DNA from 3 places in the Salmonella bongori NCTC 12419 genome. Region 3 is predicted to be linked to each of the others. Evidence: predicted binding sites of a transcription regulator. Region 3 holds the regulator's gene; each other region holds the start of a gene.

Region 1 (3,284 bases), 1.4 Mb from region 3:
ACCTTAAATAATACGCTCGTGGTAACAGGAAAAAGCGCGTCTTCCGACGCGCTTTTTTTACGCCTGAACGCGCGGCTGCGTAATACGTAAACCGCTCACCACCGCCGCGAGGATGGCCAGAATGCCTGCTACGAGCAGGGACAAGTGCGTACCGCTATCGCCAAACTGGTTCAACATGAGCGCCACCAGCGCGGCGCCGATACTTTGACCTAGCAGCCGTGCTGTGCCCAGCATCCCACTGGCACCACCGCTACGTTCACGTGGCGCGGAAGTAATAATGGTGTGATTATTTGGTGACTGGAACAGACCAAAGCCCGCGCCGCAAAGCATCATCGGCCAGATAATATTCAGATCAGAGGGGGAGACGGGCAGTATCACCAGCGCAAACAGCCCGGTAGCCATTACCACCATTCCCAGCGCGCCCAACAAACCGGCATGAAGACGTTCAATCAGATAACCGGCCAGCGGCGCCATTACCATGGTTGCCAGCGGCCAGGGAGTCAACAACAGGCCGGTTTCTACTTCGCTACGGCCCAGTACGGTTTGCAGGTAAAAAGGCAGTGAGACCATAGCTAACATTTGTGCGCAGAACGAGCAAATCGAAGTGCCGATGGAGAGCGAAAAGAGCGGGATGCGCAGCAGGTCAATGGGAAGCAAGGGAACAGGTAAAGCCAGCTGGCGGCGGACGAAGAAAAAACCGACCACGACCAGGATAAGCAACTCGGCGCCAATCAGCGTGAGCGATTGCCCCTGGGCAAAACCGCCCAGTGCGGTAATCAGCAGGCCGAATGTGAGCGCATTCATTACCGCGCTGGGTAAGTCAAAACGAGGTTTAGTACCATGAGAGCTATTTGCCGGTAAAAAGCGGATGGCCAGTATTAAGGCGATGACGCCTAACGGAACATTAATCAGGAACAGCCATTTCCATGATGAGATGGACAGGATTGCCGCGGCGATAGTTGGGCCTGCAGCCGAAGAGACGGCAACGATAAAAGAGTTAATCCCCATCCCGCGTCCCAGATGGCGTTGGGGGTAGATAAGACGAATGAGTGCCGTATTGACACTCATGAGCGCTGCGCCGCCAAACCCCTGAGCGATACGCGCCAGCGTGAGCATTTGCAGCGAGTCTGAAAGCGCGCAAAATAATGATGAAAGCAAAAATATAACCAGTCCACATTTATAGATCCGGCGATAACCAAACATGTCGCCCAAAAAAGAGAGGGAAAGCAGTGAGACAACAATCGCGATTTGGTACGCATTGACAATCCAGATGGAACTGGCAGGGGAGGCGTGTAAATCTGCGGCGATGGTTGGCAGCGCGACATTAGCGATGGCACCATCCAGAACCGCCATCGAAATACCGATGACAATTGTCAGGATTGCGCCATATCGCTGCGGGAGGGGTAGGCCGTCAGCCCGTTTTTTTTCCATAAGTATTTTGTAATAAGAGCAATTATGATCTGAATAATAATTTTAGCATTACTATCGCGGCGTTATGTCGCAGATTTGTAACGAAGTAAGCAAAGATGGATTGCGGGCGACCTGGCGTGAAATTATAATAAAAACTTGTTCTGAATTTTATAAAACGCTCGTAATGAGGTGATAAATGGCAAACGCAGATCTGGATAAACAGCCTGATTCTGTATCTTCTGTGCTGAAGGTTTTCGGCATTCTGCAGGCGCTGGGTGAAGAGCGTGAAATAGGGATTACCGAACTGTCGCAGCGCGTCATGATGTCGAAAAGCACCGTTTATCGCTTTTTACAGACCATGAAAACGCTGGGCTACGTGGCGCAGGAAGGGGAGTCGGAAAAATACTCGCTGACGCTAAAGCTGTTTGAACTGGGCGCGCGAGCTTTGCAAAATGTTGATTTGATCCGCAGCGCGGACATCCAGATGCGCGAGCTTTCTCGTCTGACGAAAGAAACTATCCATCTTGGTGCTCTGGATGAAGACAGCATTGTCTATATCCACAAAATAGACTCTATGTACAATCTTCGGATGTACTCACGCATTGGCCGCCGTAATCCCCTGTACAGTACCGCTATTGGCAAAGTGCTTCTGGCCTGGCGCGATCGCGATGAGGTTAAGCAGATTCTGGATGGCGTAGAGTATAAACAAAGCACCGGGCGAACCATTACCAGCACAGAAGCCTTATTGCCTCTGTTGGATAAAGTGCGCGAGCAAGGTTATGGTGAAGATAACGAAGAGCAGGAAGAAGGTTTACGTTGCATCGGCGTACCGGTATTCGATCGTTTTGGCGTAGTGATTGCAGGGTTAAGCATTTCTTTCCCAACGCTACGCTTTTCCGAAGAGCGTTTACAGGAATATGTTGCTATGTTGCACACCGCTGCACGTAAAATTTCTGAGCAAATGGGTTACAACAATTATCCCTTCTGAGCAATATTATTGCTATGACGCTAAAAAACAGCCACGAAAAATGTGGCTGTTTTTTTTATAACATTTAATGAGTGGGAATGATAAAAATGATAATGGTAATCTGCTTATTTAACGGTTATTAAAATAATATTTAACGGCGCTTATAACCAATAGTCAATATAGGAAAAATTTCCAGGATAGTTTCAGCATGAAATTATTTATTAGCGCTTAGCCATTATCCACGACAGTGGCGCTTTTTCTGAAAATAGGGCAGTCAGAAAAGCCGATGATACCGCTATTCGTATGGACATATTGCGCTGTGCTGGTGCCGCGTGCGGTCAGGTAATGGCACTGCAGGCCTAGTCCCGCCGCGTTCACGTTACTTCCTACCAGTACGCCATAGCCGCTCAGCAGTAAGCCTATCCATACCAGGGAAAACAATATTATTGCGCGAATGATCAAACGCATTACAACCTCTTTTGTTTTTTCGTTAGAATAAGAGTAGCGTGTACATTGATTGAAACAAGTGAATCATTCCTAAAAACATATAATGCCGCTACAGTTACTCCTGGTTTAAGTAACGCATGATAATTTAGCGGTATAAGATGTAAGATCGGAGAGTGGAGTGAAAAAATTTCGATGGGTCGTCCTCGGCATCGTAGTGGTGGTATGTCTGCTGCTGTGGGCGCAGGTGTTTAATATCATGTGCGATCAGGATGTACAATTTTTCAGCGGTATTTGCGCCATCAATAAATTTATTCCCTGGTAAACGTTTTGTACCAGAGATTTCCTTCCCGTGTAGCAGTGGTAGAATGACGTCTCTACATTGAGGTGGTGAAATGAACGATGTTTTAAACTCTGGTGCGTTTTCCCTTGCATCTTTAGTTGTATCAGTGATGGTTCTGGT
Region 2 (3,284 bases), 1.1 Mb from region 3:
CCTGGTGCATAGCGGCGGCATTACCTTCTCGCAGGAACTGGGCGAAACCGTGGCGTTAGTCGAAGCGCCGGGCGCTGGCGGTTTATCGGTAGAGAACGCCACCGGGGTTTCCACCGACTGGCGCGGATACACGGTAAAAACCCAGCTTAACCCGTATGATGAGAACCGGGTGGCAATAAACAGTAATTATTTTGCCAAAGCCAATATTGAACTGGATAACACGGTAGTGAATCTGGTGCCAACACGCGGCGCGGTCGTCAAAGCGGCGTTTGTTACCCATGTGGGCTATCGCGTGCTGTTTAACGTTAATCAAGGCAACGGTAAGCCAGTCCCCTTTGGGGCGATGGCGACGGCGGAGCTGGATTCTGGAACCGTCACCGGAATTGTTGGTGATAATGGCGAACTCTATTTATCCGGAATGCCGGAAAAGGGGCAATTTATCATTTCCGGACAAAATACATGTATTGTTGATTATCATCTTGCTGAACAGAAAGATAATGAGCTCATACAAATCCCCGTCATTTGTAAGTGAGACAGGACGCTAAATTGAATAATATAAAATACTTTCTACTACTAATGGTCTGTTTTTATCATACTGTTTTTGCTGCGGATACTTACTGTGAGGCAGATGGTGGCGTTCACCATAGCATATTGGTGTTCACGGGGACTAAAATTAGCGCAGCGCAAAATAAAGCCGGTAAGACTATCAATCAACATGTAGATAACGGCGAACAATATAAAGGCGTTTGCCATTGTAATAGGGATTATAGTTATGTCTATTTTACCGCTGAAGATAATCCCGCCTTACAAAAAATGAGTATGCGAAGTAGTATTCAATATTACTATTTGGATGAGTATCTTGATGTTGGAATATCTATTGAGGTTCTCGGGCGCGGCTACCTGAACGTTCCTTTTAATAATAAACCTAACGATCCAGATGGCTCTTATACTTGTACGAATAATAAAAATACAACAAATTTTACCAGTGGCTCGGATGCGATTATTTACTTCTATGTAAAAGAACCGTTTATAGGCATAGTAAAGATACCTGCGACCTTACTGGCATCGTTATATGCAACCACCTCTTCTTTAAACCCTGAAAATACTCATAAGCTATCGGATGTTTATATCCAGGGCGATATTACCGCTCCTCAGGAGTGCGTCATCAATGGTGGTCAGACGATCGAAGTAGATTTCGGTAAAATTCTGGCATCAGAGTTTTCTACAACGCCAGGAAGCGCATTAACCGACAAAAAAATACCGATAACTGCATCGGTAAAATGCACGGGAATGTCTTCTGGTCAGGGTGTCGAGGTTGCTTTACATGCTACTCAGGCCGGGTCGTTACCTACGGTGATAGAAACGTCGAATGCCGATGTTGGTATTAAGATGTATGACGAGCTTAACAATGAAGTGGATGTGAACGGTGGCCGTATGGAAACGGAGATGGGAAGCCGCAGTCGTTTAGGCGAAGAAGATGGCGAATTTATTTTTTCTGCCGCGCCGGCCAGTGCAACCGGAACGCGACCAAAACCAGGCCAGTTTGACGCCAGTGTGACAATTACGATGGAAATTAAAAACTAATCCCTCTTCCCGATATCAGTGGGCCCGACGCCTGGCGGGCCTGCCCTCCGGCTATTCTTTTCATTGTCATTAAACTGTCACAAACCTCACATATAACTGTCATTAAATTGTCCTATTTTGCTCGCAGTAGCAACTCAAACAACAATTTACGAAAACCGTGCAGGAGACATTATGAAAGTTATGCGTACCACTGTCGCAACTGTTGTCGCCGCGACCTTATCGATGAGCGCTTTCGCTGTTAACGCGGCGGCAAGCCTGACAGGCGCAGGTGCTACCTTCCCTGCGCCGGTGTATGCCAAATGGGCAGATACTTATAACAAAGAAACAGGCAATAAAGTTAACTACCAGGGGATAGGCTCCTCCGGCGGCGTAAAACAAATTACTGCGAATACCGTTGATTTCGGCGCCTCCGACGCTCCATTGTCTGACGAAAAACTCAATCAGGAAGGCCTGTTCCAGTTCCCGACCGTTATTGGCGGGGTGGTGCTGGCGGTAAATATTCCTGGCCTGAAGTCTGGCGAACTGGTGCTGGACGGTAAAACGTTGGGGGATATTTACCTCGGCAAAATAAAAAAATGGAATGATCCGGCGATCGCCACACTGAATCCGGGTTTGAAACTGCCCTCACAGAATATCGCCGTGGTGCGTCGTGCTGATGGTTCCGGTACTTCCTTCGTTTTTACCAGCTACCTGGCGAAAGTGAATGAAGAATGGAAAGCGAAAGTGGGCGCAGGCTCTACCGTGAACTGGCCGACCGGTCTGGGCGGTAAAGGCAATGACGGTATTGCCGCGTTTGTACAGCGTCTGCCTGGCGCTATCGGTTACGTTGAATACGCTTATGCGAAGCAGAACAACCTGGCTTACACCAAACTGATCTCAGCGGATGGCAAAGCGGTGAGCCCGACGGAAGAAAGCTTCTCAAATGCGGCGAAAGGCGCAGACTGGAGCAAAACTTTTGCGCAGGATCTGACTAACCAGAAAGGTGACGATGTGTGGCCAATCACCTCCACTACCTTCATCCTGGTGCATAAAGCGCAGAAGAAACCGGAGCAGGGCGCGGAAGTGCTGAAGTTCTTCGACTGGGCCTACAAAAACGGTGGCAAACAGGCGAATGATCTGGACTACGCCAGCCTGCCGGATAACGTGGTTGAGCAGGTCCGTGCGGCATGGAAAACCAGTATAAAGGACAGCAGCGGTAAAGCGCTGTATTAATTAACGAATTGGCGGATGGCGCTACGCTTATCCGCCCTACGGTTTCGACCGCAGGCCCACGTTGTAGGCCGGATAAGCGTAGCGCCATCCGGCAGGGGCAACGTCGTAAAACGCGTTTAATGGAAAGAGTGATTTATGGCTGCAACCAAGCCTGCTTTTAACCCGCCGGGTAAAAAGGGTGACATGATTTTCAGTGCGCTGGTAAAACTGGCTGCGCTGATTGTGCTATTGATGTTGGGCGGCATTATTGTCTCCCTGATCATCTCCTCCTGGCCAAGCATCCAGAAGTTTGGTTTCTCCTTCCTGTGGACCAAAGAATGGGATGCGCCGAACGATATCTACGGTGCGTTGGTGCCGATTTACGGCACTCTGGTCACCTCGTTTATCGCACTGCTGATCGCCGTTCCGGTGAGCTTCGGCATTGCCCTGTTCTTAACCGAGCTGGCGCCAGGCTGGCTGAAGCGTCCGCTAGGTATCGCGATTGAACT
Region 3 (3,284 bases):
TCCATTACTGGCAAAAGGTTCGGCGGTAAAGTCGACCTTCCATTCTCCTTTCAGCGAGTTTAGATTTTTCAGCCGCAAACTGAGAATTTTCATGCCTCATGCTCCTCGTTCAGCGCGTAGAGCGTGGTGGAAAAGAGCTGATTCAGGCGCTCTCGTTGCGGAGTGTCTAATGTTTCCAGCGCCAGGCGCCGCGCAAAAACGTCTTCTACACTCAGCTCGCTTAACGTTTCCCGACGTTCGTTCGCCAGGGCGCGTTCACGCTGCTCGCGGCTACGGCGCACCAGTAACACGTCTACCGGCAGGGACTCCGTTAGTGCCTGAATTTTTCGCTGAATATCATGCAGATAGTTATCGGTAGTGATTTCAATATCCAGCCAGACGGGAGGTGATTGTTCCACGCCGCGCCATTGCTCAAGCTGTTCAGTAATTGACGCCAGATCGCCTTTTAACACCGCCAGCGGCTGAGTTACAGGAATGGGCAGACTCTCGGTGCTTTTCCATTTCCCCTCGTCGAACGTCACCAGGTGTACACATTTGCTTTTGCCGCACTCATCAAAGCTGAGTGCGATGGGGGAGCCGCAATACCGGATATGCTCCGTACCGCCGACACATTGCGCGCGATGAATATGTCCCAATGCGATATAATCCGCTGGCGGGAAATGCTGTGCCGGAAAGGCATCCAGCGTGCCGATATAAATGTCGCGCACCGCATCGCTTTTACTGGCGCCGACGGTAGTTAAATGCCCTGTCGCAATAATTGGCAACGTCCTGTCGCCGCGCAGTTGGCAAGCTTGCTGGTACTGCTGCTGGTAATAATCGGCGATCGCATGAAGAAGCTGTTGCTGTTTTTCGTGGCCGGACAATCCGGCCTGACTGGTGATAATGTCGCGCGGGCGCAAAAAGGGAATAGGACACAGTACAGCACCAGGCGAGCCATCGCGACAATGAAGGAGTCGCGGCGCATAGCCCGCGCTGGCGATCACGGTTGTATTGAGAAACGCCAAAATTTCACGCGACTCGTTTAACGTGGCGACGGAGTCATGATTACCGGCCAGTACCACCAGATGGCAGCCTGTTTGCTGTAAATTGACGACAAACCGGTTATAAAGTTCCCGGGCATAGCTTGGCGGTGAACCGGTATCGAAGATATCGCCTGCGACGATAATGGCATCCACCTGGTGGGATTGCGCGGTATCCAGCAGCCAGTCCAGAAAAGCCTGATGCTCCGCGGCGCGGCTTTTGCTGTAAAAGTTTTGTCCCAGATGCCAGTCAGAGGTGTGGAGGATGCGCATAACGGTTCCATGCAAAAAAAGCGTGAGCGCGATTATACACGTCATCTCCTCTCTTTTTGGGCGCAATTTATCGTTTGTACTTTGTCATGAAGTGTTTTAACTGTGTCATAAATCATCAACATGCAGTCAATACCGCTGCTTTTTTTCATAAATCTGTCATAAATCTGACGCATAATGGCGCGGCATTGATAACTAACGACTAACAGGGCAAATTATGGCGAGACGTATTCTGGTCGTAGAAGATGAAGCGCCGATTCGTGAAATGGTGTGCTTCGTGCTCGAGCAAAATGGCTTTCAGCCCGTAGAAGCCGAAGATTATGACAGTGCAGTGAGTCAATTGAATGAACCCTGGCCGGATCTCATCCTTCTTGACTGGATGCTCCCCGGCGGGTCAGGGCTACAGTTTATTAAACATCTCAAACGTGAGGCTATGACCCGGGATATTCCGGTGGTTATGCTGACGGCAAGAGGGGAAGAAGAAGATCGCGTGCGCGGTCTGGAAACCGGCGCCGACGATTACATTACCAAGCCGTTTTCCCCTAAAGAACTGGTGGCGCGCATTAAGGCCGTTATGCGGCGAATCTCGCCGATGGCGGTCGAAGAGGTGATTGAGATGCAGGGATTGAGCCTCGATCCTGGCTCTCACCGTGTGATGACCGGCGACAGTCCGCTGGATATGGGGCCGACCGAATTCAAATTACTCCATTTCTTTATGACGCACCCGGAGCGTGTTTACAGTCGTGAACAGCTACTTAACCATGTCTGGGGCACCAATGTGTACGTCGAAGACCGGACTGTCGACGTACATATTCGTCGTTTGCGTAAGGCGCTCGAGCACAGCGGCCATGACCGGATGGTGCAAACGGTACGCGGGACAGGGTATCGTTTTTCGACCCGCTTTTAATGCCTTTTCCGACCGCAGAACCAGTGTGTTCCTGGCGGAGAAGGCTTTCCATTCTTGAGGGAGTATGACGCGTGCTGGAACGGCTGTCATGGAAAAGGCTGGTGCTGGAGCTGGTGCTCTGTTGCATCCCCGCGCTTATCCTTAGCGCTTTTTTGGGTTATCTGCCATGGTTTTTACTGGCGGCGGTGACAGGGCTGCTTGTCTGGCATTTCTGGAATTTATTACGTCTCTCCTGGTGGTTATGGGTTGACAGGAGTATGACGCCGCCGCCGGGACGGGGAAGCTGGGAACCGTTGTTATACGGTTTACACCAGATGCAATTACGCAATAAAAAGCGTCGCCGCGAGCTGGGTAATTTAATTAAACGCTTTCGCAGCGGCGCGGAGTCGCTACCTGATGCGGTCGTACTGACCACGGAAGAGGGCGGTATTTTTTGGTGTAATGGTTTAGCGCAACAGATACTGGGGCTACGCTGGCCGGATGACAACGGGCAGAACATTCTCAACCTGCTGCGTTATCCTGAGTTTACGCAGTATTTAAAAACGCGGGATTTTACCCGTCCGCTCCATCTGGTGCTGAATACTGGGCGGCATCTGGAGATCCGTGTTATGCCCTATACCGATAAGCAGCTCCTGATGGTGGCGCGCGATGTGACGCAAATGCACCAGCTCGAAGGGGCGAGGCGTAACTTTTTTGCCAACGTTAGCCATGAGTTGCGTACGCCCTTGACGGTACTGCAGGGGTATCTGGAAATGATGCAGGAACAGGCGCTGGAAGGGGCGACGCGCGAGAAAGCGCTGCATACAATGCGCGAGCAGACGCACCGCATGGAAGGGCTTGTAAAACAATTACTTACGTTGTCTAAAATTGAGGCGGCCCCGGCGCTGTTGTTAAATGAAAAAGTAGATGTACCGATGATGCTGCGGGTTGTGGAACGCGAAGCGCAGACGTTAAGCCAGCAGAAGCATACTCTTACGTTTGAGATAGACGATAGCCTTAGTGTATTAGGCAATGAAGAGCAGTTGCGCAGCGCGATCTCAAACCTGGTGTATAACGCGGTAAACCATACGCCGGCGGGGACGCATATT

What was found. Region 3 encodes PhoB, which activates phosphate uptake and scavenging genes when phosphate is short. Its sites were predicted from a motif close to CTGTCATAAAACTGNCNNAT; they were not measured.
Region 1: kdgR (DNA-binding transcriptional regulator KdgR) is a predicted target of PhoB. The motif match lies at 1,496-1,515, and genes of this name have one in related genera.
Region 2: pstS (phosphate ABC transporter substrate-binding protein PstS) is a predicted target of PhoB. The motif match lies at 1,648-1,667, and genes of this name have one in related genera.

What each region holds. Positions count from the first base shown of each region.
Region 1 covers NC_015761.1:1,851,328-1,854,611, reverse strand. Annotated here, with positions in the region: gene htpX (protease HtpX) at 1-11, shown strand, start outside; gene SBG_RS08730 (MFS transporter) at 58-1,431, opposite strand; gene kdgR (DNA-binding transcriptional regulator KdgR) at 1,607-2,398, shown strand; gene SBG_RS08720 (YobH family protein) at 2,606-2,845, opposite strand; gene mgrB (PhoP/PhoQ regulator MgrB) at 3,003-3,146, shown strand; gene SBG_RS08710 (YebO family protein) at 3,217-3,284, shown strand, end outside.
Region 2 covers NC_015761.1:3,745,952-3,749,235, reverse strand. Annotated here, with positions in the region: gene SBG_RS17730 (fimbria/pilus outer membrane usher protein) at 1-532, shown strand, start outside; gene SBG_RS17725 (fimbrial protein) at 547-1,584, shown strand; gene pstS (phosphate ABC transporter substrate-binding protein PstS) at 1,756-2,796, shown strand; gene pstC (phosphate ABC transporter permease PstC) at 2,932-3,284, shown strand, end outside.
Region 3 covers NC_015761.1:409,146-412,429, forward strand. Annotated here, with positions in the region: gene sbcC (exonuclease subunit SbcC) at 1-93, opposite strand, end outside; gene sbcD (exonuclease subunit SbcD) at 90-1,292, opposite strand; gene phoB (phosphate response regulator transcription factor PhoB) at 1,507-2,196, shown strand; gene phoR (phosphate regulon sensor histidine kinase PhoR) at 2,268-3,284, shown strand, end outside.